One region of the Caballeronia jiangsuensis genome, then DNA from elsewhere that is predicted to be linked to it. Evidence: predicted binding sites of a transcription regulator. Region 1 holds the regulator's gene; the other holds the start of a gene.

Region 1 (15,731 bases):
AAACGCCGCTGATCGCCGCGCAAGCCGTGCGCATTCTGCGCGAATCGGGCGTGCCCGCGGGCGCGGTGCAACTGCTGCCGGGTAACGGCGAAACGGTCGGCGCGGCTTTGGTCGCCGATCCGCGCACGCGCGCCGTCATGTTCACCGGCTCGACGGAAGTCGCCCGCCTCATCAACAAGACGCTGTCCGAGCGCCTCGACCCGGACGGCCGTCCGATTCCGCTGATCGCCGAAACCGGCGGCCAGAACGCGATGATCGTCGATTCGTCGGCGCTCGCGGAGCAGGTCGTCGCGGACGTGCTGCAATCGTCGTTCGACTCGGCCGGCCAGCGCTGCTCGGCGCTGCGCGTGTTGTGCCTGCAGGACGACGTCGCCGATCGCACGCTCGAAATGCTGACCGGCGCAATGAAGCAGCTTGCGGTGGGCAATCCGGATCGTCTCTCGGCGGACGTCGGCCCGGTGATCGATGCGGACGCGAAGCGCGGCATCGACGCGCATATCGCCGGGATGCGCGACAAGGGCCGCAACGTCACGCAACTGCCGCTGCCGGACGCGTGCGCGCAAGGCACGTTCGTGCCGCCGACGCTCATCGAACTCGACAGCATCGACGAGCTCAAGCGCGAAGTGTTCGGCCCGGTGCTGCATGTGGTGCGTTATCGCCGATCGAACCTTGATAAACTCCTCGACCAAATTCGCTCGACGGGTTATGGCCTTACGCTCGGCATCCATACGCGTATCGACGAAACCATCGCGCATGTGATCGCGCGGGCGCATGTGGGCAACATCTACGTGAACCGTAACGTGATCGGCGCGGTGGTCGGCGTGCAGCCGTTCGGCGGCGAAGGTTTGTCGGGCACGGGTCCGAAGGCGGGCGGCGCGCTGTACTTGCAGCGCCTGCTGGCGAAACGCCCGACCGGTCTGCCGAAGTCGCTCGCGAGCACGCTCGTGGTCGATCAAACCGCGTCGAAGGACACGCCCACAGCGGCGCTCACCGCGTTGCGCGACTGGGCGATCGGCGAACGCGATCCGCAGACGGCCGCGCGCTGCGATGGCTATCTGCAGCATGTGATGGCAGGCGCGACGGCAGTTCTGAACGGCCCGACGGGCGAGCGCAACACGTACACGCTCGGCGCGCGCGGCACGGTGCTGTGCGTGGCGGCGACATCGAGCGGCGCGCGCGCGCAACTGGCCGCCGCGCTCGCGACGGGCAACCGCGCGTTGTTCAGCGGATCGGCGGGCGAGCAACTGGCGGCGTCGCTACCGGCATCGCTGAAGCCATATGTCCAGGTGCGCCGAGCGGCGGAGGACTTCGACGCCGTTCTGTTCGAAGGCGACAGCGATGAACTGCTGTCGCTCGTGAAGGAAGTCGGGAAGCGCGCGGGACCGATCGTATCGGTGCAGGGCGTGGCTGCGGGAGCGTTCGCCGACGCTGGCCACGATGGCGAAGACTACGCGCTCGAACGTCTGCTGACGGAACGCTCGGTGAGCGTGAACACGGCGGCGGCGGGCGGCAATGCGAATTTGATGACGATCGGTTGAGACACCCCTCGAGCGCTCGATTCAAACGAATTCAAACAAGCGGCAGCAGGCACGGCGATCCCGGCACAAGCTGCCATCCACACTGGAACCAGGAGAAGCTATGAAGCAAACGATGACCAAGCTGGCAGCAGCCATGACGCTCGCCGGCCTGTCGCTCGCGGGGACCGCATTCGCACAGCAAGCCGAGGACGTGAAGGTCGGTTACGCCGGACCGCTGACCGGTGCGCAGGCGCACTACGGCAAGGACATGCAGAACGGCATCACGCTCGCTGTCGAAGATTTCAACGCCACGAAGCCGACGATCGGCGGCAAGCCGGTTCGCATCGTGCTGAACTCGGCCGACGACCAGGCCGACCCGCGCACGGGCACGACCGTCGCGCAGCGCCTCGTCGATGACGGTATCAAGGGCATGCTCGGCCACTTCAATTCGGGCACGACGATCCCGGCATCGCGCATCTACGCGAACGCGGGCATCCCCGAAATCGCGATGGCGACGGCGCCCGAATACACCACCCAAGGCTTCAAGACGGCCTTCCGCATGATGACCTCCGACACGCAGCAAGGCTCGGTCGCGGGCGAGTTCGCGGTGAAGAACCTGAAGGTCAAGAAGATCGCGATCGTCGATGACCGCACGGCATACGGCCAGGGTCTCGCCGACCAGTTCGAGAAGGCGGCGAAGGCGGCGGGCGGCACGATCGTCGACCGTGAATTCACGAACGACAAGGCTGTCGACTTCAAGGCGATTCTGACCAAGATCAAGTCGATGAACCCGGACCTCGTGTACTACGGCGGCGCGGATTCGCAAGCCGGCCCGATGGTCAAGCAGATGAAGACGCTCGGCTTCCGCGCGCCGCTGATGGCGGGCGAAATGGTGAAGACGGACACCTTCGTCAAGATCGCGGGTGACGCGGCCGAAGGCACGGTGGCATCGCTCGCCGGCCTGCCGATGAACGAAATGCCGGGCGGCGCGGACTACGAAGCGAAGTACAAGAAGCGCTTCAACGAAGACGTGCAGACCTACTCGCCGTACGCCTACGATGGCGCGATGGCGATGTTCAACGCGATGAAGGCGGCCAATTCGACGGACCCGGCGAAGTACCTGCCGTTCCTCGCGAAAACCGACATGCAGGGCGTGACGGCTAAGCACCTGTCGTACGACTCGAAGGGCGATCTGAAGAACGGCGGCATCACGCTGTACAAGGTCGTCGGCGGGAAGTGGACGACGTTGCAGAGCGTGGGCGGGAAGTAAGAGCTGCGGGTTGAGCTAAAAAGAAAGCCTCGTGATTCAGGTCACGAGGCTTTTTTGTTTTCGGCGTCGCGTTTGTGGCCCGTCACCATCGCGCGAATAAGATTCTCCCGCGTCCACACGCTCATCAGCACCGCCGCCGCGACATGCACGCATACGCAAACCTCGACCGCAATCGACAGCCACGTATGAACCTCCTGCGGCCAGTCCTCACCCCAGAACGCATCGAGCCTCATGATCCAGCCTGACACCGCGAGCGCGAGTATCAGAAACCAGAGAAACAGCGCCATCAATCCGCCGAGCGGATTGTGCGAAACGTGATGCATCGGCTTGCCGTTCGCAAGCGATTTCAGATAGTCGGAGAGATGCGAACGCGTCGGCCACCACGCGGAAAATCGCGCGTGACGCGAGCCGATGAAACCCCACAAGATACGCGCGACAACGAGCGCCGCCGCGACATATCCAAGCAAACGATGCGTGGAATCCGTCGGCCCGAACAGATTCCACAAGACGATGCCCGACACGGCCCAATGCGTGAGCCGCACCCACGCGTCCCAGACTTTCACGCGGGCAAAGTCCGTCACGCTTACTCGACTTCCGACTTCACGACAGCCAGCGTCTTCGTGTCGTAATAGATCTCGACCTTCTTGCCGTTCTTGTCGTGGCCGTAGATCTCATAGCAGTTGCCATCGACCTTGAACTTGCGAATCTTGTAGCCTTGCGACTCGAGTTGAGCCTTGGCATCCGATTCCTTCATCCACTCGCTCTTCGGATGCGCGGTGCAGTCGGCCTTCGCGAAAGCCGCGCCCGAAAAGCCCAACGCCAATGACAACGCCAGAATCTTAAGCATCGCTAACTCCCTGTGTTTTCGAACTGGCTACTCTACTGCCACCGGGAGCGGTCTGCAAGAAGATTGAAAGTTTGTCTCTTAGCGCTGTCCTTGCCGGCGAATTTGTTCGAGTGTCGCGCCCGGCGTGCTCTGATCCTGCGGAATGCGGATCTCGATCAACGCGGGCAGGCCGGAATTCCGGGCGCGTTCGAATGCAGGCATGAACTGATCCGTCGTTTCGACGAGTTCGCCGTGCGCGCCGAACGCGCGCGCAAACGCGACGAAATCCGGATTCGTCAGCCCCGTCCCATGCACGCGATTCGGGTAATGCCGCTCCTGGTGCATGCGGATCGTTCCGTACTGCGCGTTGTTCACGACGATGAAAATCACCGGCAATTCATATTGCATCGCCGTGGCGAGTTCCTGACTCGACATCATGAAGCAGCCGTCGCCCGCGAAGGCGATCACCGTGCGGTCCGGATAAAGCGACTTCGCGGCGATCGCGGCGGGCACGCCGTAACCCATCGCCCCGCTCGTCGGCGCGCACTGCGACCGGAAATGCCGATACGAATAGTGCCGATGCAGCCAGGTCGCGTAATTCCCCGCGCCGTTCGTGAGGATCGAATCGGCGGGAATCGTTTCCGCGAGCTGGCGCATGATTTCGCCGAGCTGGACATCGCCGAGCATCGGGCGCGGCGTGCGCCATTCGAGATACGCGGCGTGCGCGGCCTCGGCCTCGCCATTCCACGCGATATTCGCGGGCGGCGTCAGCGCCGCGAGCATCGACGCGATTTCCGGCATGCCCGAGACGATCGGCAGATCGGCGCTGTACACGCGCCCGAGCTCCTCCGCGCCCTGATGCACGTGGATGAGCGTCTGCTTCGTCTTCGGAATGTCGAGCAGCGTGTAGCCGCCCGTCGTCGATTCGCCCATGCGCGGGCCGAGCACGAAGAGCACGTCGGCATCGCGCACGCGCGCGGCGAGCGCCGGATTGATGCCGAGGCCGACATCGCCCGCATAGTTCGGATGCTCGTTCGACAGCGTGTCCTGATAGCGGAATGCGCAGCCCACCGGCAACCGCCATTGCTCGACGAAGCGCGCGAAGTCCTGCGTCGCCTCGAGCGTCCAGCCGCTGCCGCCCGCGATCACGAACGGCTTCTTCGCGCTGGCGAGCAGTTCGCGCAACCGGTCGATCTGCGCCGCCGACGGCGATGCCGCCACGCGCTGATAACGCGGCGCGGGCGGCGCTGCGGCGACCGCTTCGGTCAGCATGTCTTCGGGCAGCGCGAGCACGACCGGACCCGGACGGCCCGAGGTCGCTGTGTGAAACGCGTGGCTCATGTACTCCGGCACGCGGCGCGGATCGTCGATCTGCGCGACCCATTTCGCCATCTGCCCGAACATGCGCCGATAGTCGATTTCCTGAAACGCCTCGCGGTCCATGTGATCCCGCGCGCATTGGCCGATGAGCAGGATCATCGGCGTCGAATCCTGAAACGCGGTGTGCACGCCGATCGACGCGTGCGTCGCGCCCGGCCCGCGCGTGACGATCGCGACGCCCGGTTTGCCCGTCAGCTTGCCGACCGCTTCGGCCATGTTCGCCGCGCCCGCCTCGTGGCGGCAGACGATCGTCTGAATCTGCGAGGTTTCGTCGTGCAGGGAATCGAGCACGGCGAGAAAGCTCTCGCCGGGCACGCAGAACACGCGCTCGACGCCGTGATGCACGAGCGCATCGACGAGAAGACGCGCGCCGGTAGTTTGATTGTCGGGAGAAGCGGATTGCGCGGAGGGGACAGCGGACGCCATGCGAAGAACTCTCCTGTGAGTGTCCGGACCGTCGTGGATGCGGGCCGGACCGTGAGCGAATTGCCCTAAAGCTTACGCCGTCGGGCGAGCACGCGGCCAGAAGCAAAGCGGAATTTTTTCCCGGCGCGCGCGACCTGTTCGCGCCGCCCGCGGCATTTCCATCAGCCGAAATACCCCTTTTTCTCGCCCCTTATCCAGCGATGGAGAAAGGGTGGAGTTCGCAATAATGGCTTCACTGAAAAGCGGACACGGCAACGAGCCAAGCGGGTCCGCCTCGCAAAGATCGCAGTTTCACCTCATCGGGGGCAAGTTTGAACATTCGTAAATTCATCGGCGCGAACAGCCGCGACGCATTGCGCCAGGTTCGTGAAGCGCTCGGCCCCGATGCCGTGGTGCTGTCCAATCGCACGCTGGATGATGGTTCCGTGGAGATCGTCGGCGTCGCGGACAGCGATATCGCGTCGATCTCGCCGGCCGCGAAGGAACAGGCCGTGCGCTCGGCGGGCTCGTCGCGCGCCGCGCTGGCTGCCGCGGCCGCCGCGCTGCCGGCTAAGCAATCCGCCGCGAATCCCTACGCGAGCGGCGACGTGTTTTCGTCGGTCTTCGGCGCAAACACCGACGCCGACGATGAAGACGATTTCGCGCACGAACACGAAGCCGCATCCGACGAAGAAGCGCCGCGCACGATGGCCGACTCGAATCCGTGGCTGATCGAGCACGCGAAGCGCATCGCGCAGCAGGCGACGATGCCGTCGAACCGACCGCTGACGGCGTCCGCCGCGATCGCTCGCGGTATGGGCGTGCCGGTTCCTGTCGCCGCGCAAGAGACGCGCGCCGACAGAACGCCGGAAGCAGGCAAGTACGCGATTCGCCAGCAAGCGCATGCGCAAGCGAACCGCGCGGAAGCCATCGCTCAGGCGCGCGTTCAATCGAAGGTCGAAACGCCCGACTGGGCACGCGAAGCCGCGCAGGTCGCCGCACGCCGCGCCGCGCAGAAGATCAACGCGAGCGCGCCGCACGCCGAAGCACCGGCGGCGAGCACCGCGCCGGCTGCGCAGGAAGGCGCCTTCGAAGGTCTGCCGGCGAACGCGGCGGCGGTCGTGACGGAAGCGATCCGCGCACGCATGGAGCAGGTCGTCAACGAAACGGTGATGAACGAGCTTTCGTCGATGCGCTCGATGATGGAAGAGCACTTCTCCGGTCTGCTCTGGGGCGAGCGCCAGCGCCGCAACCCGACGGGCGGCGCGCTGACCAAGCGTCTCTTCGCCGCCGGTTTCTCCGCGCAACTCGTCCGCATGATGGTGGACAACATGCCGGAGATGGAAAGCGTGGAAGGCGCGCTCGAATGGGTGCAGGAAGTGCTCGAATCGAACATCCCGGTGATGGATAGCGAAGATGCGCTGATGGAACGCGGCGGCGTGTTCGCGCTGATGGGCCCGACGGGCGTCGGCAAGACGACGACCACCGCGAAGCTCGCGGCGCGCTGCGTGATGCGCTTCGGCGCGAGCAAGGTCGCGCTGCTTACGACCGACAGCTACCGGATCGGCGCGCACGAGCAACTGCGCATCTTCGGCAAGATTCTCGGCGTGTCGGTTCACGCGGTGAAGGACGCCGCCGACCTGCAGCTCGCGCTTTCCGAGCTGCGCAACAAACATATCGTGCTGATCGACACGATCGGCATGAGCCAGCGCGACCGCATGGTCTCGGATCAGATCGCGATGCTGTGCGGCGCGGGTCATCCGGTGCAGCGCATCCTGCTGCTCAACGCGACGAGCCACGGCGACACGCTCAACGAAGTCGTGCAGGCATACAAGAGCGCCGCGGATCAGCCGCCGCTCGCGGGCTGCATCCTGACCAAGCTCGACGAAGCGACGAATCTCGGCGGCGTGCTCGATACGGTCATCCGCTACAAGCTGCCGGTGCATTACGTGTCGACCGGCCAGAAGGTGCCGGAGAACCTGTACGTCGCGACCAAGCGTTTTCTCATCAAGAGCGCATTCTGCATTCCCCGCGACGGCTCGCCGTTCGTGCCGCAGGACGAAGAAGTGCCGGCGCTGCTCTCCGCATTGTCCGCGCGCGCCACGACCGAACTGCATGGGGTGCACTTTGGATAAGTTCGTGCTCGACCAGGCGGAAGGTCTGCGACGGCTGCTCACGCGTGCCGGTTCGCGCGTGGTGGCGGTTGCGGGCGGGCCGGCGGGCATCGGGTGCACGTCGGCGGTGGTGAATCTCGGCGCGGCGCTGTCCGTGCACGGCAAGGATGTGCTCGTGATCGACGAGCATCAGGACGCGGGATCGGTGAGCCGCATGCTGGGTTTGTCCGATGCAGGCACGCTCGCCGCGGTGATGTCCGGCCGCCGCGCGCTCGCCGATGTCGTCGAGCGCACGCCGTTCGGCTTCTCGCAGATCGCCGCACCGCGCGACGAGCGCATCAGCCACGACGCCGCGCAGTGCCGCGCATTGCTCGATGGTCCGGCCGACATCGTTTTGATCGATGCGCAACTGGACCGTCACGGCGCGCTGTCGACGCTCGCGGCACAGGCGCATGACTTTCTCATCGTGACGCGGGTGGCCGCGTCGGCGATCACCGAGGCGTATGCGTGCATGAAGCGCCTGCACTACGCCCATGCGATCGGCCAGTTCCGCGTGCTCATCAATCACGTGCAGAACCCGGCTGACGCGGCGGTCGCGTTCGACAACCTGTCGGGCGTCGCGAGCCGGTATCTGGCCGTGTCGCTCGTGCAGGCAGGGTATGTGTCCGAGGATGCGCGCGTCGCTCGGGCAAAGGAACTCTCACGCTGCGCAGTCGAAGCGTTCCCGGCCACGGCCGCGGCACGCGACTACCGCGCGATCGCGGCGGAGCTCCTCCACTGGCCGATGCGCCCCGCGCCGTACATGCGCGCGGCGAACGGCCAGCCAGACGCGCGAATTCCGGTTGGCGACTCTGAACAGGGCGGGCGGGAGGCGGCGCATCGTGTGGCCGCGCTTCACGACTTTGCAATGAGCAGCACGGCGTCGATGTGATCAAGATAGGTGACCATGATGTATAACGCCCAAGGCAAACTCTCACAGTCGGACGTCCTGACGAAATATGCGCCGCTCGTTCGTCGGCTGGGGCTTCAGCTCGTCGCCAAGATGCCGGCGAGCGTCGATCTCGACGATCTCATCCAGGCCGGCATGATCGGTCTGCTGGACGCGGCGAGCCGCTACAAGGAAGATCAAGGCGCGCAATTCGAAACCTACGCGAGCCAGCGCATTCGCGGCGCGATGCTCGACGAGCTGCGCGCCAACGACTGGCTGCCGCGCAGCATGCGCAAGACGTCGCGCGAAGTGGAATCGGCGGTGCATAAGGTCGAGCAGAACCTCGGCCGCTCCGCGAGCGAGACGGAGATCGCCGAGCACATGAAGATGCCGCTCGACGAGTATCAGTCGATGCTCCAGGATCTGCACGGCAGCCAGCTGATCTACTACGAAGACTTCGACCGCTCCGCCGACGACGAGCCGTTCCTCGACCGCTATTGCGTCGATCGCTCGGATCCGCTTTCGGCGCTGCTCGACGACAGCCTGCGCGGCGCGCTGATCGAAGCGATCGACAAGCTGCCCGAGCGCGAGAAGCTGCTGATGAGCCTCTACTACGAACGCGGCCTGAACCTGCGCGAAATCGGCGCGGTAATGGAAGTGAGCGAATCGCGCGTGTGCCAGCTGCACAGCCAGGCGGTCGCACGTCTGCGCACGAAGCTGCGCGAGCAGGCGTGGACGAGCGTCGAGGCCTGATTCAGCTCGTTTCGAAGTCGCGCGTTTCGGCGAAGACCGTTTTCCCTTCGCCGAGACTTTTCGCGCGATACATCGCACGATCGGCGGCGCGCAGCACGGCGGTGATGCCGGACTGCTGCGCGCTCGTCGCGCTCGAAAGCAGACACGCGCCGATGCTCGCCGATACCGACACCGGCCGCTCCTGCACCGATGTCATCGCGTCGAGAATCGAGTGAATGCTGTCGGCCACCGATAGCACCGCCGCGCGGTCGCGCACCTGATGCGCGAGCACGACGAACTCGTCGCCGCCCAGACGCGCGATGGTGTCGGACTTGCGCATGCGCTTCGCGAGCGATTGCGCGAAGGCTTGCAGCAGCATGTCGCCGACCGCGTGACCGTAGGTATCGTTCACTTCCTTGAAGCCGTCGAGATCGATGAGAAGGAGCGCGGTGGCATCGTCGCCATCGGTTTCGCGCGCGGTCATCGCACGATCGACGATCCGTTCGAGCGCGTATCGGTTGGACAGGCCCGTGAGCGGATCGGTCGATGCCTGACGCGCGAGATCGCGATTCGCATTGCCGAGGCGATCGACGAGTACGCTCAAATACACCGATGCGCCCAGCACGCTCAAACCGAGCCCGATCGCGGCGGGAAGATTGGCGCGCCACCACGGCTGCCAGACGCCGAGCGCCATCACGACGATAAGCGCCGTCGCGCACGACACCGCGAGCGTGCGCTTGCCGTAACGGCATCCCGAGCCGATCAGAAACCAGAACATCACCCAGATGAGCGGCAGCGCAATCGCGCCGCCCGCTGCAAGCGCGAGCCCGAGCAGCGTTTGATCGACGATGGTCGTGACCGTGAGACGCTTCTCCGACGGCGTGCTCATGCGGCTGACGATCAGCAGCGTGGCCGCACCGTAAGACACGTAGAGCGCGATGAGACGCGCGACCGCGAGTGCATCGTAGGAAGGCCGGAGCCACGCGAAGATGCCGTAGGCCAGAAGAACTGCCGCTCCCATCCAGACCCGCAGCGTGGCCTGCTCGCGCTCGGGATTCCGGTGCTCGGACCATGCGAAGGCATAAGGCCGGCGTGCCGGTTGATGCGCCTGCTCCATACTGAACCCCTGGATGGTGATTTCTTTCTTTTATCTTGCTGTCGTGTACTGCGGCCCCGTCGCGTGGCATCGGCTTTATGGCGTGGTATCGAATTGCGCCGAGCGAGCGATCCGCTATTTTGCAACGTTTTGCGAAGACGCTGTGTTTCGTGTAATAACGGCTTTCGCACTTCTATTTCCGATTCACCGTGATGCGCGACGAATCCATTTCTCTGGCCGGCGAATGGCTGCCGGTCTGCAATAGCGAAGACGTTCCCGAAGGCGGCGCGCGCGGGTTCGTCGTGGCCGATGAGCGGATTGTCGTGTGGCGCGACAGTATCGGCGCGGCGCATGTGTGGCGCGATTACTGTCCGCATCGGGGCGCGCAGTTGTCGCTCGGGCACGTGATGCGCGATCAGATCGTGTGCCCGTATCACGGCTGGCGTTACGACATCGAAGGGCAGTGTTTGCGGATTCCATCGAATCCATCTTTGCGTCCTCCGAAACGTGCCTGCGCGACGACGTTCGTCAGCGAGGAGAAGTACGGCGTCGTGTGGATGTGCTTCGGCGAGCCGGCCTACGCGCTCGACTTCTTTCCCGAAGCCGCGATTCCCGGTGGCCGGCGCATCAATCTCGCGCCGCAGACGGTGAGGTCATCGGCGCCGCGCGTCGTCGAAAATTTTCTCGATATGGCGCACTTTTCGTTCGTGCATGTGGGGATTCTGGGCGAGGACGCGCATACGGAAGTGCCGGATTATGAAGTCGTGCAGACTTCCGATGGCGGACTGGAGGCGCGGCAGTGCCGGTACTGGCAACCCGCGGGGATTCCTGGACAGGGCGGCGGCGCGATGATCGATTATGTGTATCGCGTGAAGCGGCCGTTGATCGCGAGTCTCACGAAGATGGCGTCGGGCGGACAGGGTGCGCTGCATATCATGCTGGCGGCGTCGCCGGTGACGCAGACGGAAACGCGCGCGTGGCTTGTGTCGATTCATGAGGACGACGCGACGCATTCGGATCAGGCGCTTTACGACTTCAATATGGAAATACTGATGCAGGACACGCCGATCGTCGAGTCGCAATGGCCTCGGCGTCTGCCGCTCGATCTCGATGCGGAGTTGCATCAGCGGTGTGATCGGATGGCGGTGGCTTACCGGAGGTGGCTGGCGGGGATGGGGTTCGGGTGGGGGACGATTCTCGCGGAAGCCGAATGATCGCGCGTCGCGGAGAAGGATTGGCGCGCCCGGCTGGGATCGAACCAGCAACCCCTGCCTTCGGAGGGCAGTACTCTATCCATTGAGCTACGGGCGCATCGGGGAGAGGCCTTGCGTGAGGGAAGCGCCAAAAGACAAACGGCTGCTGCAAGGCCCAACGAATCCGAGAGAATACCTGTTTTCCGTGACTTCGTCCATCGCCCGGGGTTGGACGCATCACACGATTCGGGTAAACGCCCGCACTGCCGCCACAGCCACCTCGCGCCGACAGTTAAGCGTTCCGTCTATAATCGACCGTGCCTTTCCCCAGGCGCGCCCAAGCGCAATGCGGTAGCTGTCACGCTGTCACTGAACCGACTCACACCAAAAAACGGGAGACGAGACAAGCATGAGCGAAGCACCCCACGGAGCCCCGATCAAGACGCCCGGACAACTCATCGCCGCGATCATCGCGGGATTCGGCATCCCGGTCGCCATCATCATCCTGCTCGCGGTTTATGTGAACAACTCGACGCGTACCGGCGCGGGCACGGACATCGAGCAGTCGGTGAACGAGCGCATCGCGCCCGCCGCGCAGGTCGATATCCGCGACGCCAACGCGCCGCGCGTCTACAAGTCCGGCGAGGAAGTCTTCAAGGCCGTGTGCTCCGCCTGTCACGCAGCGGGCACCGCTGGCGCACCCAAGTTCGGCGATGCCGGCGCATGGGCGCCGCGTATCGGTGAAGGCTACGACACGCTCCTGCACAACGCGCTCAACGGCAAGGGCGCGATGCCCGCACGCGGCGGCACCAGTCCCGACGATTACAGCGACTTCGAAATCGCGCGCGCGGTCGTCTATATGGCCAACGGCAGCGGCGGCAAACTGGCGGAACCAGCGCAACCCGCATCGGGTGCGGCGGCGAGCGCGGGCGCATCGGGGGCTGCGGCACCGGCCGGCGCGAGCGCGAATGAAAACGCCCAGGCGGCAGCAGCCGTCGCGGCGCTGGCATCGGTGCCGCAGGCTGCTGCACCGGCAGCGGGCGGCCAAAGCGCGGATGCGGCTCAAGCCGGCAAGGCGCTATACGAGCAAGTTTGCCAGGCATGTCACGCGGCCGGCGTGCTCAACGCGCCGAAGTTCGGCGACAAGGCCGCATGGGCGCCGCGCCTGAAAGAGCCGATGGACACCGTCTACAACTACGCATTGCACGGCAAAGGCGCGATGCCGCCGAAGGGCGGATCGAACGCACCGGATGCGGATGTGAAGGCCGCGGTCGATTACATGGTGAACGCGGCGAAGTAACGTTCCCGCGTGCAATGAAAAAACCCTGCGTCGGTTCAAGCGGCGCAGGGTTTTTCATTTTGAAGCGCGAAGAAAGCGAAAGCATCAGGTCTTCTGCAACATCGCCTTGAGCATCGCCATCCGGTCTTTTGGCGACAACGGCTTCTCCTCGGCCGTCGGTGGCGGTGCGTCGTCGAGCAGCATCTCGGGGATGAAGCGCGACGGCTCGCACACCACGGTCTCACGCGCGCGCTTTCTCTTCTTGCACCAGTTCAGATGCAGACTGCGCTGCGCCCGCGTGATCGCGACATACATCAGCCGGCGTTCTTCCTCGATGCGCGAATCGTCGACGGGCGCGTCATCGTCCGAGCTGCCGCGATGCGGCATGATCCCTTCTTCCACGCCCACCAGAAACACGTGCGGATACTCCAGTCCCTTCGACGCATGCACCGTCGACAGCCGCACCGCATCCGGATCTTCTTCCTTGCCTTCGAGCATCGACATCAGCGCGACGGTCTGGATCAGGCCGAGCAGGTTCTTGCCTTCATCGGCGAAACCGTCGGCGGTGTCGTAGCCTGTCTGCTCCGCGCCCGGCGCGGCTTCCGGCTTCGTGCCCTTGCGCTTCAACCATTCGAGAAACTCGAGCACGTTCTGCCACTTCGACTGCGCCTGCCGCTCGTCGTAGGCATCGTAGAGATACGACTCGTAGTGGATGGCTTCCATCATGTCGTCGAGCACTTCGGTCGCCGGATCGCGCGCCGCGCGGTCCGACAGCCGGCGAATCCATTCGCAGAACGTGCGTAGCGGCTCGACCTGCCGCGCCGACAGACGCGCCTCGATGCCGCCCATGAACACCGCTTCGAACAGCGACACCTTCGCCGCGCCCGCGAACGCGCCGAGCGCTTCGAGCGTCGTGTTGCCGACGCCGCGCCGCGGAGTCGTGATCGCGCGGATGAACGCGGGATCGTCGTCGGGATTGGCGATCAGACGCAGATACGCGATGAGATCCTTGATCTCCGCCTTGTCGAAGAACGACTGCCCGCCCGACAGCACATAAGGAATGCGCTCGCGGCGCAACACCTGCTCGAAGATGCGCGCCTGAAAGTTGCCGCGATAAAGAATGGCGTAATCGCGAAACTGCGTGCGCCGCTCGAACTTGTGCGCCGACAGCCGGAACACCACGGACTCGGCCTCGTGCTCTTCGTCGTTGCAGCCGGTGACGGTGATCGTGTCGCCCATGCCGTGCTCGGACCACAGCTTCTTCTCGAACAGCTTCGGATTGTTCGCGACGACGTTGTTCGCCGCCGTCAAAATGCGCACCGTCGAGCGATAGTTTTGCTCCAGCTTGACGACGTGCAGCTTCGGAAAATCCTTGCCGAGCTGCGCGAGGTTTTCGAGCGTCGCGCCGCGCCAGCCGTAGATGGCCTGATCGTCGTCGCCGACGGCCGTGAACGCCGCGCGCGGGCCGGCGAGCTGCTTCAGCAATTCGTACTGACAGGCGTTGGTGTCCTGATATTCGTCGATCAGCAGATAACGCAGGCGGTTCTGCCACTTGTCGCGCACCTGCTCGTTCTCGGCGAAAAGTTGTGCGGGACGCAGGATCAGATCGTCGAAATCAAGCGCCTGATACGCGTGCAGCGTCGCCGCGTAGCTGCGAAAGACGATCGCCGCCTGATGCTCGTCCTCGTTGTTCGCGAGCACGGACGCCTGATCCGGCGACACCATCGCGTTCTTCCATAGCGAGATGATCGACTGGATCTTGCGGATCAAGCCTTTGTCGGTCGTGCCGAGCTGTTCCTGCACCATGCCGAAGCAGTCGTCCGAATCCATGATCGAGAACTGTGGCTTCAGTCCGACATGTTCCGCTTCCTGCCGCATGATCTGCACGCCGAGCGAGTGGAAGGTGCAGATCGTCAATTGATTGACGGGAATCTTGCGGCCTTCCTTGCCGGGCGTGGTGAGCGTCTTGCCTTCGAGCAGCTTCGCGGTGCGCTCGCGCATTTCGAGCGCGGCCTTGTTCGTGAAAGTGAGCGCGGCGATGTGCTTCGGCTCGAAGCCGCGTCCTTCGATCAGATGCGCGATCTTCTGCGTGATCACGCGTGTCTTGCCGCTGCCCGCGCCGGCGAGCACGAGACAGGGACCATCGAGATAGCGCACGGCTTCGCTTTGCGCGGCGTTCAGACCAGCGGACATCGTTTTGGGCTTCTGGAGTTCGGGCGCGCTTAGCTGAAAACCTGCGCGCGGAGGAGAGCGCGATGTTAACACGATAGCGGCGGCGCGGTTCCGGCCCCTGTTCGTGCCACAATATCCGATCGAATTCACGACAGGACGATGCCCGCATGAGCACAGCACTGAAAGTCGGCGTGATGGGCTACGGCCTCGCCGGCGCGACGTTTCACGCGCCCGTCATCGAGCACTGCGGACGGGCGGAAGTCACGGCCATCGCGACGAGCCAGGCCGAACGCGCGGCCGCGGATTATCCGAACGCGCAGATCGTCGCGGACTTCGATGCGCTGCTCGCCATCGACGGCCTCGAATGCGTCGTCGTGGCGACGCCGAACGACACACACTTCGATCTCGCGCACCGCGCGTTGTCGGCGGGCAAGCATGTGGTCGTCGACAAGCCGGTCACGCTTTCCGCACGCGATGCCCGCACGCTAGCCGATCTCGCGCAGCAGAAAGGGCTCGTGTTCGCGCCGTTCCACAATCGCCGCTGGGACGGCGATTTTATGACGGTGCGCGCGCTCGTCGAAAGCGGGCGGCTCGGGCGCGTCACGCATTACGAATCGCATTTCGACCGTTTTCGTCCGAAAGTGCCGCAGCGCTGGCGTGAGGAAGCGGAGCGCGGCGGCGGCCTGCTGTTTGATCTGGGGCCGCATCTGATCGATCAGGCGCTGACGCTCTTCGGCGCGCCGCAGACGGTGACGGGGTTCGTGAAGGCGCATCGCGATCACGCGCACGCGCCGGATTACGTGCATCTTGTGCTCGGTT
Region 2 (15,731 bases), on a different contig from region 1:
AAAGCGCTCCGGACCGTGCTGAAGCTTACCGCATCATGGGCATTGCGCTGGGTGGCCTGGGAAGGTTCCACGATGCCGTGGCCTCGTGCCGCCGGGCCATCGAACTGGCGCCGTCCTCATCGGGAAACCACGGGACGCTCGGGATGCTGATGCTCGAGGCCGGCATGATGTCCGAGGCGGCAGAACATCTGCGCCGTGCAGTCGAGGTCAACCCCGGCGACGCCGCTTCCCACAGCAATCTGCTGTTCTGCCTCGTGCATCAAACGGACATCGATCAGGGCGCCTTGCTCGCGGAGCATCGGAACTTCGCACATCACCACGAGGCATCGATTCCGAAGCTCCAGTTGAAGCGTCAAATCGATCGATCCCCCGGCCGAATCCTGCGGGTCGGTTTCGTCTCGGGCGACCTTTTCACTCACGCGGTGGCGTCTTACGTGCTGCCCGTGCTGAAGAGCATGGCCGACGACTCGAGCATTCAAACCTATATCTACTACAACCACACGGTCGAGGACGCGACGACCCAGCGGTTCCGCGCCTGTACTTCGCACTGGCGTCAGGTTTCGAGAATGTCCGACGAGCAGCTCGCGCGCACGATTCAAACCGACGGCATCGACATTCTCGTCGATCTGTCGGGCCATACCGGTCGCAACCGGCTGCTGTCCTTCGTCCGCAAACCCGCACCGATTCAGGCCAGCTGGATTGGTTATCCGGCAACGACAGGGCTGTCGACGGTCGACTATTACCTCGCCGATCGCTTTTTCGCGCCGCTTGAACTGGTGTCCGGTCAACTCACCGAAAAGATCGTGCATCTGCCTGCGATCGGACCGTTCATCCCCGCGGAGAACAGCCCGCCAGTCAACCTCTTGCCGGCACTCCACAATGGATATGTCACCTTCGGCAGCTTCAACCGCATCAACAAGCTTCGCCCGGACGTGATTGCGCTTTGGGCGAAAGTGATGCATGCGGTGCCGAATTCCAGGATGCTCATCGGCGCAATGCGCAGAGAGGGTGACCAGTCCGATGAAGCGAGGGTGACCAAATGGTTCGCCGACGCGGGCATATCGCAATATCGGCTTGCGTTCCGGCAGCGATCGAGCGTCTCCGTGTATTTGCAGCAGCACCATCAGGTCGACATGTGCCTCGATGCATTTCCGTATTCGGCTTCGACCACCACGCTCAACGCGCTGTGGATGGGCGTGCCGACATTGACGATGGTCGGCGACTCGCTCGTCAGCCGCGCCTCGACCGCATGGACGGCGCATGTCGGGCTCGATCGCTTCGTCGCGCGAGATCAGGACGATTTTGTTCGATTGGCCGTATCGACCGTGGGCGAGCTTGCCACGCTCAACGAAATCAGGCTGGGCCTGCGCGATCGCTGCCGTCAGTCGGCCGTGTTCCAGCCGGATGTGGTTGCCGAAGGCGTCTCTCGTGCATTCAGAACGATGTGGCAACGATGGTGTGACGGACTGCCCGCTGCGCATATCGACGCAACCGGAAGTCCGATCGACGGTTGAGCGATTGCACGAGCTTGTCGATGTAGTTTCGAATGGCCGCGGGAGACGGGAAGTCGCCGCGGCTTTCGTCATTGAGGCGACCCAGGCGAGTCTTCATGCTCGGCGCCATTCGTGCCGGCCGCCGCTCAAGCCTTCTTTCGCACGAGCGGGCGAGCCGGATTTCCGACGACCGTGACACCCGGCGGAACGTCTTTCGTGACGACGGCGCCCATGCCGACGGTCGCCCCTTTTCCGATGCGCAGCGGCTTGTCGGGCGAGCCCTGCCTCAGAACGGCTCCGGTGCCGATATAGACGTCGTCCTCGATGACGACGCGCCCGTTACACGATACCCGTGGCGCGAACGTGACGAAGTCGCCGACGATGCAGTCGTGCGCCACGTAGCTATAGGTGTTGCACTGGAAGTGGCGACCGATCCTCACATTCGATCTGCACATGGAAAAGTCGCAGAACACGGCGCCTTCACCCACCTGCACGTCATCCTGACAGACGTATGTCGATGCAGCCAGCGTCCCGAATACCAGCTCCTCGCGCTCACAGCGTTCCACGATGGATCGGCGCGCCGGTGACGAGCCGAGCGACACGATTACCTCACGGTCTCTATGCCGGGACGAGATGAGGTCAGTGAACGAGATCACGGCTACACCGTTCTTTTCCGTGCCGATTTCGCATGCCGTGTCTGACACGAAGACGATATCCGGCGGGACGTCGGAAAGGCTGGCGCGAGTTCTTGCCAGAGGCAGAAGCTCCCGGCCGGAACCTCCGCAACCATAGATTGCGATGCGCTCCATTGTTCACTCCAGATCGAGGGAGAAATTCAGATAACCCATGGCGTGTGAGCCGACTTTGTCGAGGGGTCATTGATTGTAGGCGATCCCGCGACGAGCAGGTTTTGCAGCGCTGCCGTCGGGCAAGGAGGAAAGGGCTGCGAGTAAACGGAAAACGGGCGCGGATTCACATCCGCGCCCGTCTGCTCCGCCCGATCGACCGGCGCCGCTACTGGCGCGCGTCAACGATTCAAGCCAGGGCTTCCGCTTCGGCGATCGTCAATTTCTCAGGCAAGGCTGCATCGAAGAATCGCAGATCGACGGCCATTAGATCCATCTCGTAGTAGAAGAAGATGTATCCCTGATCGACGAGATCGCTCGCGAGCGCGGCATGTTCTTCCTGCGACAGGTTCACGACCTCGATATTGATGACTTTCGGACGATATGCCGTGAAATCGAATTGCCGGAATACCCGGTAATCGAACCCTTCCGTATCGATCTGCAAAACGTCGATGTGCGACACCGCGTTGCGATCGAGGACAGCGCGCAACGGCAATCCCTCGACCATCTGAACTTCGACGTAGTCCTCAAAATCCTTCAGTTTCGTGTCGCTGAAGGTCGACATTCCGCCGAGCCAATGCGGCAGATTATGTTTGCGGATGGTCTCCTGTGTAACCCGGTACAAGGGGAAACTGCCAGCTTGTTCCGCGATCGCCACGTTCTCGAAGATCAGTCCGTTGGTCCCGGCGTAGTTCGCCTTGAGTTGGACCATCATGTCGGGGAGCGGTTCGATGAGGATGCCCTTCCAGCCAAATTGCTTCACGTAAGGATGAATCGGGTCATAGCTCTTGCCATCCATTGCGCCAACTTGAATGAAATCGACCTTCTGGGTGCGCTCGCTGAGGATCTGGAAAATATCGCCGGGCGTGTTCCAGGATAGCCAGCCTTGCCGCTCCAGCACGGAACGCTTGTAGTCGTGATAGCGACCTTTCGAGTGCTTGACCGTCGTCACGACCCAGGTCAGCGCATCATCCGAATGGCTGATATCGAACAGCTTCTTTCCGCCTTGCCACGACCCGGCGGGTGCATTGGCCAGCACTTCGTCGAATGCAACCGAGAGACCGATCTGATCCAGAAACCACAGTCGATTGTGCTGAGCCAGATTGTGCTGGATCAAAGCGGCAGCCAGACTGATATAGCGGCGACTGATTTCCGTCGGGGCGAGATAGACGAAGCCGCCGGGCACTTTCTCCCAGAACGGCGCAAACGGCAGGTCGGTGGTGATCACATCGGCATGCAGATCGTGCTCGGCAATCCACTTCCGCCAGCTTTTGCGGAACAGGCAATCGGCGTCGACGACCATCACTGGCGCGTTAAGCATCTCGAGCAATTGCGACGCGACCACGAAGCGGCGCGACGCGAAATAGACGTTCGCTCCTTCCTTTACCCAGGTCGGTTCCTCGAACGTCGCGGTGATCGTCAATTCCGGGAAGCGCTCGTACAGTTGCGTCACATAAGCGCGAACACTCGGATTCGGGGCGTAGAGATGCAGGTGAACGCACAGTTCTTCTGCATTGGTTTCGCGCAACGAACCGATCAGCGCGAGCGCATGCGCGAAGAAGTAATTTTCATCGCACGCGATCAGAGCGGTCGGGCGGCTTCGCACACCGGCCTCAGGCCGGATGAGCCAATTCAATGAAGGCAACGGAGCGTGCGCGGCGACCGGCGCGGTGAGAATCGAGAAATCGACGGGATCGGTCGGACGCTCGCCCAGCTTGTAGGCGCAAGCCATGCCCATCAGCGAAACCGTCGGATTGCGCGCCTGCACGTTTGCCGCAAAGAGTCGTTCGAGGAACGGCAGCGCTGCTTCGTAGTCGCCGGCGATCGTCGAGACCATCGACATCATCATTTGCAGCGTCGCTGATTTCTCGACCAGCATGGGCACCTGGTTCAGCAGCGCGATCATCGCTTCGATTTCGCCGAGCCGATACAGCAACTGAGCGGCGATCACGACATATTGCTCGGTCGGATCGAGGCTCAGCACGCGATCGACACCGGTCTTGATGGCATCGACGAGCGGACGCTGCAATGGCGTTTGCAGTCCGTCGCGGGAAGCGTCGAACGCCAGGTTCGCTTGCGAGATCAGCAGCAGCATCAGTTTGAGCGCTGCGTCCTTGTTTGCCGGCAGCCCGGAGTGCACGGGCATCAGATGTTCGGCGAGCGCGGCGGTATCGCACGAATTCAGCGCCGTCTGGACGAGTTCCCGCGGCAGGTTGCCGATCGCCGGAAAGGAGAATTCCCGGGTGAAGACATCCCGGTAATACTGATGCATTTTTTCGGCTGCTTCGTATTGCGACATCTGCGTCCCTCGACCGTTTCGCTAGTTGGCGGTCGCCCGAAAACGGGTAACCTGTGTAGCAAAATTCTAGCGAGGGTCTTGCGCGGACAAAGCGTCGAACTGGAGGGCAAACACGAGCCAATTCACGAGACGAGTGTGACTGGCAGCGGGGCGCGATCACCGTGCCCGATTCGACCTCGCACCGCGCCCAGTGACGTTCAGAACCGCGCCGCCTGGTGATATCGGCCAGCGGCATTTGCCTTGTCCATCGCGAGGCGATAGCCGGTCGAGAGCAGCACGTTCGCCTCTTGCACTTGCGACATCATCGACTCGATGCTCGCCTGAATCTTGCGGATGATGACGAGCGCGTCGGCGGACTGCTCCGCTCCGATCTGCATGACGAGCGGCGTGCGCGCCTGCGTGAGTTCGGCCGCTTTCACCCAGTCCTCCGCGGCGACAGCGGCTTCGATGGCCTCGGTCAGTGTCCAGGCGTGCTGGATCAATTCGTACTGGTTCATGTTCGACTCCGGTATTCGCGCTTACTTCGCGTTCGTGGCCATTGCGCCCGCGCTGTTGGTGCCGCCGAACAGCTGCGTCAGGTAGCTCGACTGAGTCTGCATCTGCGACATCAGCGTGTTGAGCGCCGTGAACTGCGTGTTGTATTGAGTGGTCAACTGCTGCGTGTACGAGGTGAGCTGCGTCTGCTGATCCGAGATGCTCTTCAGGTCGGCGTTCAGGGCCGTCGTGCGGGTGTCGATGAGGCCGCCCGTCGCAAGATAACTCGTCAGGCTCGTGTTCAGTTGCGCCGCGACGCCGTTGCTCGAATTGAACAGCTGGGCTACCGTGCTGGTGCTATTGGTGAGGGCATCGGTCAGCGCGTCTTCATCGGTTTTCAGCGTGCCGTCCGGTTGCAACGTGATGCCGATGGACGCGAGGTTCACCTGATTGGTCCCACTGCCGATGCCCTTGCTGATCGTGCTCGAAATCGTGTTCTTGATCGCGTTCATCATCGAGTCGCCGAGCAGCGCGCCTTGCGAGCTGGCCGTCGAGTCGTACGACGTGAGCGACGCCGCCGTCGTGATGAAGTTGTTGTACGCCGTAACGAATGCGTCGATCGTCGTCTTCTGACCGCTGATGTCCTGACCGATCGTCAGATTCTGCGTGGTGCCAACCGAGTCCGACGTGAGCGACATGTTGAGGCCGGTGATCGCGCCCTTGATCGAATTCGACGCGCTCGTGATCGCCGTGCCCGCGACCGTCAGATGCGCGTCCACGCCCGAGGTCGTCTGCTTCCAGCCATTCGTGCCGTCGATGGTCGTGTGCTCGGGCACGGTGATCGTGCTGTTCGGATCGTTCGGGGCGGGATCGGTCGTCGTGGTCGACGAGGTGACCGCGAGCTTGTTGATCGGCGAATTGGTGGAGCTGGCGTCCGGCGTGACGCCGATGTTGATGGCGTTGGCGAGTCCCGTCGACGAGGAGCGCAGCACGAGGTGCGCGCCGTCCGTGCCGTTGACGATGGTTGCCGTGACGCCCGGATTGTCGGACGCCGAATTGATCGCGTTAGCGATGCCCGAGAGCGTGTTGTTGCTGCTGTCGAGCGTGATCGTGCTTTGCTTGTTGCCGACCTTGATGGTCATCGTGCCGGAGCCGAGATTGTCCGTCGTCGAGAAGACGCCGGACGTCAGCGACTGCGCCGACGCGATGTTCGTCACGTTGACCGCATAGCTTCCTGCTACCGCGCCGGTGGTGGTGGATGCCGTGAGACCCTTGCCGTCCGAAGTCGCGGTGAACGACGACATGGACGTGCCGTCGGCCAGCTTCGAGAGCGAGCTTTGCAGCAGCGAGAGGACAGACTTGAGCGAACCGACCGCGGTGAGCTGCGTGTTGTCGGCTGTCTGCTTGTTGGTGAGCGCGGCGGTCTGTCCGGCGACCTTCGCATTGACGAGCGCCGAAACGAGCGAGTTCACGTCCATCGTCGAATTCGTCGAACCGCTGATGATCGACTGCGCAGCCTGTTGTACGGCGCTGTTCGGATCGACAGTGGTGCCCGATGTGGAGGTCGTGGCTACGGTGGTCATGTGTACTCCGTTCGTTGCGTGTGGCGTTTGTCTGAATGTGGGCGAAAAACGCTGGGTTTTCCGCAAACGCGAACCGGGAGACGAGCTCCCGGTGCGCTGACTTGCTGCTTCGTTGCTTCTGTGTTGCGACGTTTCGTCATGAACGGCGCGCGTTTCAAGTAATTCGCGCGCCGCTTACTGCATCTGCGATGTTGCTTAGCCGAGGAGCTTCAGCACTTGCTGCGGCATCGAGTTGGCTTGCGCCAGAACCGAGATACCGGCTTGCTCGAGCACTTGCGCCTTGCTCAGGTTCGCGGTTTCTTGCGCGAAGTTCGCGTCCATGATCTGCGACTGAGCCGACGACAGGTTGGTCGCCTGAGCCGACTGAGCCGACGCGACCGACGAGAAGCGGTTCTGCGTGGCGCCCAGGCTTGCCTGGAGCGTGTTGATCGTCGCGAGAGCGTTGTCGACCGAGTAGATCGCGGATGCTGCGCCACCGCTTGCCGAAACGTCGATGCTGTTGATGTTCGGAACCGATGCGGCCGTCTTCAGGGTCGCCACTTCCGTGACTTGGGTACCCGAGGTCGGAGCCGAGCCGCCGCTGAATGCTGCGCCGTTGAGCGTGAAGTTGCCGCCCGTCGTGGAGCTGAACAAGTTCGAGCCCGTGAACGCATTGCCGGCGTTGTCCTCGTAGGTGAAGCCGCCGCTGCCGTCGGCCTTCACGGTCACCGAAGTGATCGTGCCGCCGGTGGTGTACGCACCGTTGGTGCCCAGCGACAAGCCGTCGATCGTACCCAGCGTGGTGCCCTTGGACGGCGTGCCGAGTGCCGTAGCCGACACGTTCGCGCTCGACAGATCAACCGAAATGCTCTGGCCGACGTTCGCGCCAACCTGGAACGACAGGCTGCCTGCCGAGCCATCGAGAAGGCTCTTGCCGTTGAACGTCGTTTGCGACGAAACACGGTTGATTTCGCTGATACGCTGCGTCACTTCCTGTTGCAGTGCAGCCTGGTCCGACGTCGAGAGCGAGCCGCTCGAAGCCTGAACAGCCAGCTGACGAATACGCTGCAGGTTGTCGGCGATTTGCGACAGACCGCTGTTTGCGGTTTGAACGAGCGACACGCCGTCGTTGGCGTTCGACACGCCCTGGTTCAGGCCGTTGATCTGCGCCGTCATGCGGGTGGCGATCGCGAGGCCGGCTGCGTCATCCGCGCCGCTGTTGATGCGCTTGCCGGACGACAGGCGGGTGATGGCCGACGACAGCGCGCTTTGCGTGCCGTTGAGGTTCTGCTGGGCAACCAGCGAATTGATATTGCTATTGATACCGATCATTTTTGCTCTCCTGGGAGACTTTGTCTGGCTTTGGCTTTGGCTTTGGCACCGAGTGTTGCCTGGCGGTCCTGCGCTCGGTGATAGCCGGCCGCCTACTTGTGGTTATCGGGCCCCACGAAAAAAACTTAAGCCCTTCGCAAACGATTTGTGTAATGAATGCGGTCGTAAGCCTGCGAACGCTCGCCCAGCAAGGAGCCGGTTTCGCGCGTATGCTTTTCGGTCCGTTCTTTTCGCGCATTCGGAGCACACATGCAGACACGCAGCATCGGCACATCGGACCTGAAGATCGCGCCGCTCGTCTTCGGCGGCAACGTATTCGGCTGGACTGCCGACGAGCGCACGTCGTTCTCGATCCTCGACGCGTTCGTCGACCACGGCCTGAATTTCATCGACACCGCGGACGTCTATTCCGCCTGGATCGAGGGGCATCAGGGCGGCGAATCGGAGACGATCATCGGCAAGTGGTTCAAGGAAAGCGGCAAGCGGCATCGGGTCGTGCTCGCGACAAAAGTCGGCAAGCTCGGCACGCGCGCGGGGCTTGCGGCGGCGAACATCGCGGCGGCCGTCGACGATTCGCTGCGGCGTCTCAAGACCGATTACATCGACGTCTACTTCTCGCATTACGACGACGAGAACACGCCGCTCGATCAGACGCTCGACGCGTATCAGAAGCTCATCAAGGCGGGGAAGGTGAGGGTGATCGGCGCGTCGAACTACACGGGCGAGCGGCTCGATACAGCGCTTGCGATCGCGAAGGAGTCGGGCCTGCCGGCGTATCAGATCCTTCAGCCGGAATACAACCTCTACGATCGCGAAGGCTACGAAACCGGTCTGGAGCCGGTGGCGCAACAGCACAAGATCGCGGTCGTGCCGTATTACGGGCTCGCGAGCGGTTTTCTGTCGGGCAAGTACCGGTCGAAGGAAGACACGCGGCACAAGGCGCGCGGCTCGCGTGTCGAAAAATATCTGAACGCGCGCGGCTTCAGGATTCTCGATGCGCTCGACGAAGTCGCGAAGCGCAACGACACGACGCCCGCGACCGTCGCGCTCGCATGGATGATCGCGCGTCCGAGCGTGACGGCGCCGATCGCCAGCGCCACGTCGGTCGGGCAACTCGAAAGCCTCGCTGCCGCGACGCGCCTGCAACTCGCCACCGACGACATCCAGCTCCTCGACGAAGCCAGCGCGTGGCAGAAATAAATCTGTTGCATCAATGGGTTGGATGGATCGGGGGGAGTTGGCAGTGGTGCGGTGTTCTGGTAACATCGCGCCCGAATCGAGAAATGTGCCCGATTTCCTGCCTTCGCCGCTGAGAATGACAACGTCAACAAGCAGCGGCGAACGGCTCCGAAACGCGCGTTCGTGTGGTTCCTTCGAAAGCGCATGCCGCTTTGGCGGCTGAATCCCAACGATCTCTTTTCCGGCCTCCGTGGCCGCTTTGCTCGTGTCCGCCGCGCCATTTCATGTCCGGCGGACGATCGGAGTGCCGGGGCGCGGCAGCTCTATCGTCGCGCGCTTGAAAATACGTTTAGCAAACTCAGGATTTACATGACCACTATCGTCCTCAAAGAAAACGAGCCGTTCGATGTCGCGATTCGGCGTTTCCGCCGCACCATCGAGCGCAATGGCCTCATCGCCGAACTGCGCGAGCGCCAGTCGTACGAAAAGCCGACCACCGAGCGCAAGCGCAAGAAGGCAGCCGCTGTCGCGCGTCTGCGCAAGCGCCTGCGCAGCCAGATGCTGCCGAAGAAGATGCACTAAGCGTCTCTGGCCGGCGAGAGTTTTCGGATTCTCGTCCGCATGGCAAAACGGCGGTGCGACCCCGTATGGGCGCACCGCCGTTTTGTTTGTGCTTCGAACTACGCTGTTGCGGGTCTCACACGAAAGCGTGACGTTTTCCGAGCGCCGCGAGGAGTTCCGGCCACTCGTCGATATCGGCGTAATCGTGCACTTCCTCGAGCTCGATCAGCAGATCGATGATGTTCGGATCGTAGGCATTCACGTTCGATGCGTAGAGCGCGCGCAACAGCCGTCCGTCCCGCGCATGCCGATAGTACGAAATGCCGACGCCTTCCAGCTCGGGCTCGTACAGCTCGTCGCGCACGAGCGAGCCGATCGCGCACTTGCGACCTTCCGGACTGCGGAGCCGGCACGAACCGTTGTCGTCTTCGGACACCGCGCGCTGCGTCAGCAAGTGCTCGCTGACGCGCTCGTAAATCTCCTTCGGGCTCAACATCGTAATGGGGCTCAACATCACAGCACCTGCAATATCACGCAGCCGTTTTGAGAAGTTCGGCGGACAGCCCGAACTGACGCGCGATCGACGTCAGACGCTCGCGCCACTCCCACTTGCCGAAGACGTCGTGCACGTTCTGCAGACAGGAGAGCAATTCGACGGTATTGGGATCGAACACGTTGATGCGCGCACGAAGCAGCGCGCGCCTGAGCGCCGCGACGCCGACATCCATGTACGCCGGCACTTGCTCTGGCGGCTTCGCGATAAAGCGAATGGGCACGCCTTCCATCGCGGTGATGTAGTCGCGCGGCTTGATGAAGCTGCCGACAGGACAGCCGCCGCAGTATCCGCGATACGCGCCGCCGCCCTGCGGCAGCAAAGCCGCTTGCCCTTGCACAAAAAGATGCTGTACCGCGCCGTTGAAAATCTCCTGATGGGTCAGGAAGTTCAAGCTTTTCATGATCATCTCCCCTGCGCCCCTGCGCAGCGGCCGTGCGTTTGAGTTTTCGAGAAGCTGCACCTGCTTACCGGAGCGGCGGCGTCGTTGCGAATGTGGCGCAACCTGAATGAACGCTTCGCCGCTCGGACACTGCATCGAGCACGGCGGTTTCCCGGACTGGCTCGCGTCGGATTTCTACACTCAGTGAACGATCCGTACACCGTCAGTTATAACGGTTCGGTCCGGTAAAAAGGTGCGCCAGCGCACGCGAGGACGCCATTTTTACACGGCTCGTACGTTCGTGCAGTGCGGAAAACCCGGCAAAAAGCCTTGCAATTCGGGGCATTGCGCGTGCTTCACTGCAAAAAAATCGGCTTCTATAGGTGTTTACGCCAGGAGACGTATTTTGTACTCAGACGTGTTGCCAAAAAGCAAAAATTTCCCGCATACGAATGTCTTCAGCGTGTGGATTTGGCGGCGGTCTGCCTTTTTGTCTTAGGTTTTCCTCGCGATATGCAACCGACGGCGTGATCGTTGACCAAACCGGTGGCCTGCATGAAGGCGTAGCAAATGGTCGTGCCGATGAACTTGCAGCCGTACTTCTTGAGCGCCTTGCTCAAGGCGTCGGATTCGGGCGTTGATGCGGGCGTGGGGTTCGCGGCATCGCGCGGTGTATCGATGGTTTTGCCATCGACGAAAGACCAGACGAAGTCCGCGAACGAGCCGTGTTCCTGCTGGATCTGCTGCACGGCGCGCGCATTGAGCACCGCCGACTCGATCTTCGCCCGGTTACGCACGACGCGCGCGTCCAGCACGATGCGCTCGATGTCCTTCTCGGTGAGGCGCACCACCCTGTCGATGTCGAAGCCCGCGAAAAGCGTCCGATAACCCTCGCGCTTGTTGAGGATCGTCGACCAGGAGAGGCCGGCTTGCGCGCCTTCCAGAATCAGCATTTCGAACAGATGCTGGTCGTCGCGCGAAGGCACGCCCCATTCGTCGTCGTGGTACTGGATCATCGCGTCGGTCGTGGCCCAGGCGCAGCGGGTGTGGTCGGTGTCTGCCATTGCGAGTCCTCGTCGTTTTTTTGGATCGCGTCAGCATAGCCGAACGTCCGCGACGCGCCACCTCTGCCATTCGGCCAATTGGCGCGCGCCGTGGCCACCGGTAAGCTTGCGCCCATGACTACATTCTCGACATCGGAATTCAACGGCTTCCTGCTCGGCATCGACGGCGGCGGAAGCGGCACCCGCGTCGTCCTCGCGGACGCGCACGGCACCGAGCTCGCACGCGCGAATGGCGGACCGTCGGGACTCGGGCTCGGCGTCGAACGTGCGTGGCAGTCCATCGGCGATGCGTGCCGGCAAGCGTTCGACGCAGCCGCGCTGCCCTTCGACTGGCGCAACTGCGTGCTCGGCTGCGGACTGGCGGGCGTGAACAACGCGGACTGGCTCGCGGCCTTTCACGCGTGTGCGCCGGACGTGTGCGGGTTGCGCGTGGAAAGCGACGCCTACACGACCGTGCTCGGCGCGCATGGCGGCGCATCCGGCGTGATCGTCGCGCTCGGCACGGGCAGCATCGCGGCGTCGCTGGACGAGGCGGGCGTGTGCCGCATCGCGGGCGGTTACGGCTTCCCGAGCGGCGACGAAGCCAGCGGCGCATGGCTCGGCCTGCGCGCGGTCGTTCATCTTCAACGCGTACTCGACGGCCGCGCGACCGAAGACGGATGGTCGCGTGCGCTGCTCGCGCGCACCGGCGCGACGGATCGAGACAGCCTCGTCGTGTGGCTTTGCGCCGCGAACCAGACCGGATACGCGACGCTCGCGCCGACCGTGTTCGAGTTCCACGATCATCCGGTCGCGGCGCGGCTGCTCAAGCGCGCGGCGCTCGAAATCGAGCGTCTGGTCGCGGCGCTCGATACGGCGGGCGCGCTGCCCGTCGCGCTGTGCGGCGGACTTGCCGAGCCTTACGAACCGTTCGTGCCCGCCGTGTTGCGGGAGCGGGTGCGGGCGCCGCGCGCGGATTCGGCAGCGGGCGCACTCGAACTGGCGCGGCGCGCGGCGTGCGCATTCGGGGCTGCCGGCAGCCCGGCGCGATAAAATAACGAGCTTTGCGGCACCACAAAGGCAGTCATGTACTCGGTCATCGCTACTGATCTCGACGGTACGCTTCTGAACAGCGACCACCAGCTGGACCTCTTCACCGCCGAAACCGTGCGCACGCTGGCGGAGCGCGGCGTGCCCATCATCATCGCGACGGGCCGGCATTACCGTGACGTCGCCGGAATTCGCGATCTGCTCGGCGTCGACGCCTATCTGATCACGTCGAACGGCGCGCGCGTGCATGCGCCCGGCGACGAGCGCATCTATTCGCGCGACCTCGATCCCGCCGCGGTGCGCCGTCTCGTGCAGCCGGAACTCGCGGGCGCGCACGGCCGCGTGATCGTCAATCTCTTCGCCGACGACGCCTGGCTCATCGATCGCCACGCGCCCGAGCTGCTGGTATTCCACCAGGATTCGGGCTTCAAGTACGAGGTGATGGATTTGCGCGAGCATGACGGCGTGAACATCGCGAAAGTGCTGTATATCGGTGAGCCGGCGGATCTGAAGGAAACCGCCGCGAATCTCGAGCGCGAATTCGGCGACTCGCTTTACGTCACGTATTCGCTGCCGGATTGTCTGGAAGTGATGACGTCCGACGTATCGAAAGGGCGGGCGTTGCGTTTCGTGCTGGAGCGGCTCGATGTCGATACCGCGCAGTGCGTCGCGTTCGGCGACAACATGAACGATATCGATCTGCTCGAAACCGCCGGGCATCCGTTCATGATGAACAACGCCAATCCGGACCTCATCAAGCGTCTGCCAGACGTGCCGCGCGTCGGGAACAACTTCGAAGCGGGCGTTGCGCATCAGTTGCGCAAGCTGTTCGGCATTCGCGACGAACTGGCGTCGCCGGGACAGACGCCCGACTGAGCGTCGGGCGCGACGGGCCGCCGGATTTGCCGGCAGCCCGTTTATCGCTTATCCGCGATGGCCCCAGTTGTTGCCGTAGCCGCCGTGGTTCCAGCCCGCGCGGTTATAACGGCCGTAATCGTGGCCGTAGCCACCGTGCCAGCGCGGTTCCTCATGGCGATAGTACGGCGCGCGATACGCAGGCGCCGCAGGACGCACGTACACCGGAGCCGGCGCCACATAAGCCGGCGCGCCGAGCGATACGCCGATGTGCAGATCGCTGTGAGCCTGAGCCGCTCCGACAGCACCGATTGCAAGGCCGGTCGCGACGAGCATTTGGGTGACGATGCGCTTCATTGTCTTTCTCCTTTAAGGCGACGTGTGTCGCATGAGTTCAATGTAAGCGTCCGCCGTCTTACATGCTTCGAGGACTTGTTACGGTGTGCAAGGGCGGCGTAAGGGCGGTGGAAAGGGAAGCTGGGCGGGTGACATCGTTGGAAGCCTTGTCGGACGGCCCTTCCGCGTCTTGCTCTGTGTGCAGGAAATTGGGTTCGCAACAATTCATAAGCATGCTGCGTAATTCGGCATTACATTTGTCGCGCGCTTTTAATCATTCGAATGCGCGGCGTAGCGTGAAAACAAAAACGGGCGCATGTAGCGCCCGTCTTTTATTTGCCGCCGACGCTTACTTCTGGCGCGTCAGAGCCGGATACAGCAGGCCCGCGAGAATCGCACCGACGATCGGCGCGATCCAGAACATCCACAGTTGATCGAGCGCCCAGCCGCCGACGAAGAACGCCTGGCTCGACGAGCGCGCCGGATTCACCGACGTATTGGTGACCGGAATCGAGATCAGGTGGATGAGCGTCAGGCACAGGCCGATTGCGAGCGGCGCGAAGCCTTTCGGCGCACGGTCGTCGGTGGCGCCCAGGATCACGAACAGGAAGAAAAACGTCATCGCGACTTCGCAGACCAGCGCCGCCACCATCGAGAAATGACCCGGCGAGTGCTCGCCGAAGCCGTTCGCAGCGAACCCGCTCGATGTGAAGTCGAAGCTCGGGTTGCCCGTCGCGATCAGGTAGATGACCCATGCGCCGAGCGTCGCGCCGATAACCTGCGCGACGATGTACGGCACGAGATCGCGCACCGGGAAGCGGCCAGCCGTCGCGAGACCGATGCTCACAGCCGGATTCAGATGGCAACCGGAAACGTGTCCGATGGCATAGGCCATCGTCAGCACCGTGAGACCGAACGCCAGCGCAACGCCAGCGAATCCGATGCCGAGTTGAGGAAAGGCCGCGGCGAGCACGGCGCTTCCGCAGCCGCCCAGCACGAGCCAGAAAGTACCGAAAACTTCAGCGCCGAGACGCTTCGACAAATGCATGATCCTGCCTTCGTGAAAAAATTGAAAAGCCATTGATTTAAAACAAGAACGCGTGATGCGCTCGCGGAGCGGAGTTTAAGCGCGGAGTCTCTGGCGAACTGTCAAAAATGGTGGATCAGCTCTCAATTCACGGGCATCGAAACGAAACTTCGGATTGTTCTTTATAGGGTGCGCAAAAAAGTGCGAAGCGCGCGAACGGCGCGCGCAAAAAAATACCGCCCGGCAAGCGGGCGGTATTCGATGCGACTTGAAATCAGGCGAGCGGTATGACGATTACCCCACCGCAACCTGACGCAGCACCGGGCGCTTCGCGGCCTGGAGCATCGCGGTGTAGCTCTCGACGTAGTTCTGCGCCATCGTGTGCGCGCTGAAGCGGCGTTCGAACTGCGCGCGAATTTCCGTACGCGAGAGTTCATCGAGTCGTTGCAGCGCGCCGACCGCGCCCTGCACGTCCTCGCAGATGAAGCCCGTCACGCCGTGATCGATCACTTCCGGCACCGAGCCGCGATTGAACGCGATCACCGGCGTGCCGCAGGCCATCGCCTCGATCATCACCAGGCCGAACGGCTCGTTCCAGTCGATCGGGAAAAGCAGTGCCTTCGCGCCCGACAGGAATTCTGGCTTCTGCGCCTCATTGATCTCGCCGATGAACTCGACATGCGCCTGCGACAGCAGCGGCTCGATCGTCGATTTGAAGTATTCCTGGTCGACCTTGTCCA

What was found. Region 1 encodes FliA, which starts transcription of late flagellar genes. Its sites were predicted from a motif close to CTAAAGTTTNNNNNNNNNNNGCCGNTA; they were not measured.
Region 2: PQR08_RS17895 (flagellin) is a predicted target of FliA. The motif match lies at 8,109-8,135, and genes of this name have one in related genera.

Annotation. Positions count from the first base shown of each region.
Region 1 is NZ_JAQQDB010000011.1:152,717-168,447, forward strand. It holds gene putA (trifunctional transcriptional regulator/proline dehydrogenase/L-glutamate gamma-semialdehyde dehydrogenase) at 1-1,538, shown strand, start outside; gene PQR08_RS14100 (branched-chain amino acid ABC transporter substrate-binding protein) at 1,639-2,787, shown strand; gene PQR08_RS14105 (cytochrome b/b6 domain-containing protein) at 2,829-3,368, opposite strand; gene PQR08_RS14110 (PepSY domain-containing protein) at 3,371-3,634, opposite strand; gene PQR08_RS14115 (thiamine pyrophosphate-binding protein) at 3,713-5,419, opposite strand; gene flhF (flagellar biosynthesis GTPase FlhF) at 5,731-7,533, shown strand; gene PQR08_RS14125 (MinD/ParA family ATP-binding protein) at 7,526-8,443, shown strand; gene PQR08_RS14130 (RNA polymerase sigma factor FliA) at 8,459-9,193, shown strand; gene PQR08_RS14135 (diguanylate cyclase) at 9,195-10,289, opposite strand; gene PQR08_RS14140 (Rieske 2Fe-2S domain-containing protein) at 10,481-11,482, shown strand; tRNA gene PQR08_RS14145 (tRNA-Arg) at 11,504-11,579, opposite strand; gene PQR08_RS14150 (c-type cytochrome) at 11,871-12,761, shown strand; gene PQR08_RS14155 (UvrD-helicase domain-containing protein) at 12,846-14,933, opposite strand; gene PQR08_RS14160 (oxidoreductase) at 15,080-15,731, shown strand, end outside.
Region 2 is NZ_JAQQDB010000015.1:117,899-133,629, forward strand. It holds gene PQR08_RS17870 (tetratricopeptide repeat protein) at 1-1,514, shown strand, start outside; gene PQR08_RS17875 (acetyltransferase) at 1,640-2,302, opposite strand; gene PQR08_RS17880 (FkbM family methyltransferase) at 2,529-4,637, opposite strand; gene PQR08_RS17885 (flagellar protein FliT) at 4,835-5,134, opposite strand; gene fliD (flagellar filament capping protein FliD) at 5,156-6,694, opposite strand; gene PQR08_RS17895 (flagellin) at 6,890-8,005, opposite strand; gene PQR08_RS17900 (aldo/keto reductase) at 8,255-9,205, shown strand; gene rpsU (30S ribosomal protein S21) at 9,554-9,766, shown strand; gene PQR08_RS17910 (hypothetical protein) at 9,882-10,259, opposite strand; gene PQR08_RS17915 (hypothetical protein) at 10,276-10,701, opposite strand; gene PQR08_RS17920 (DNA-3-methyladenine glycosylase I) at 11,139-11,744, opposite strand; gene PQR08_RS17925 (glucosamine kinase nucleotide-binding domain-containing protein) at 11,859-12,776, shown strand; gene PQR08_RS17930 (Cof-type HAD-IIB family hydrolase) at 12,810-13,649, shown strand; gene PQR08_RS17935 (hypothetical protein) at 13,698-13,985, opposite strand; gene aqpZ (aquaporin Z) at 14,314-15,012, opposite strand; gene PQR08_RS17945 (glycosyltransferase family 4 protein) at 15,286-15,731, opposite strand, start outside.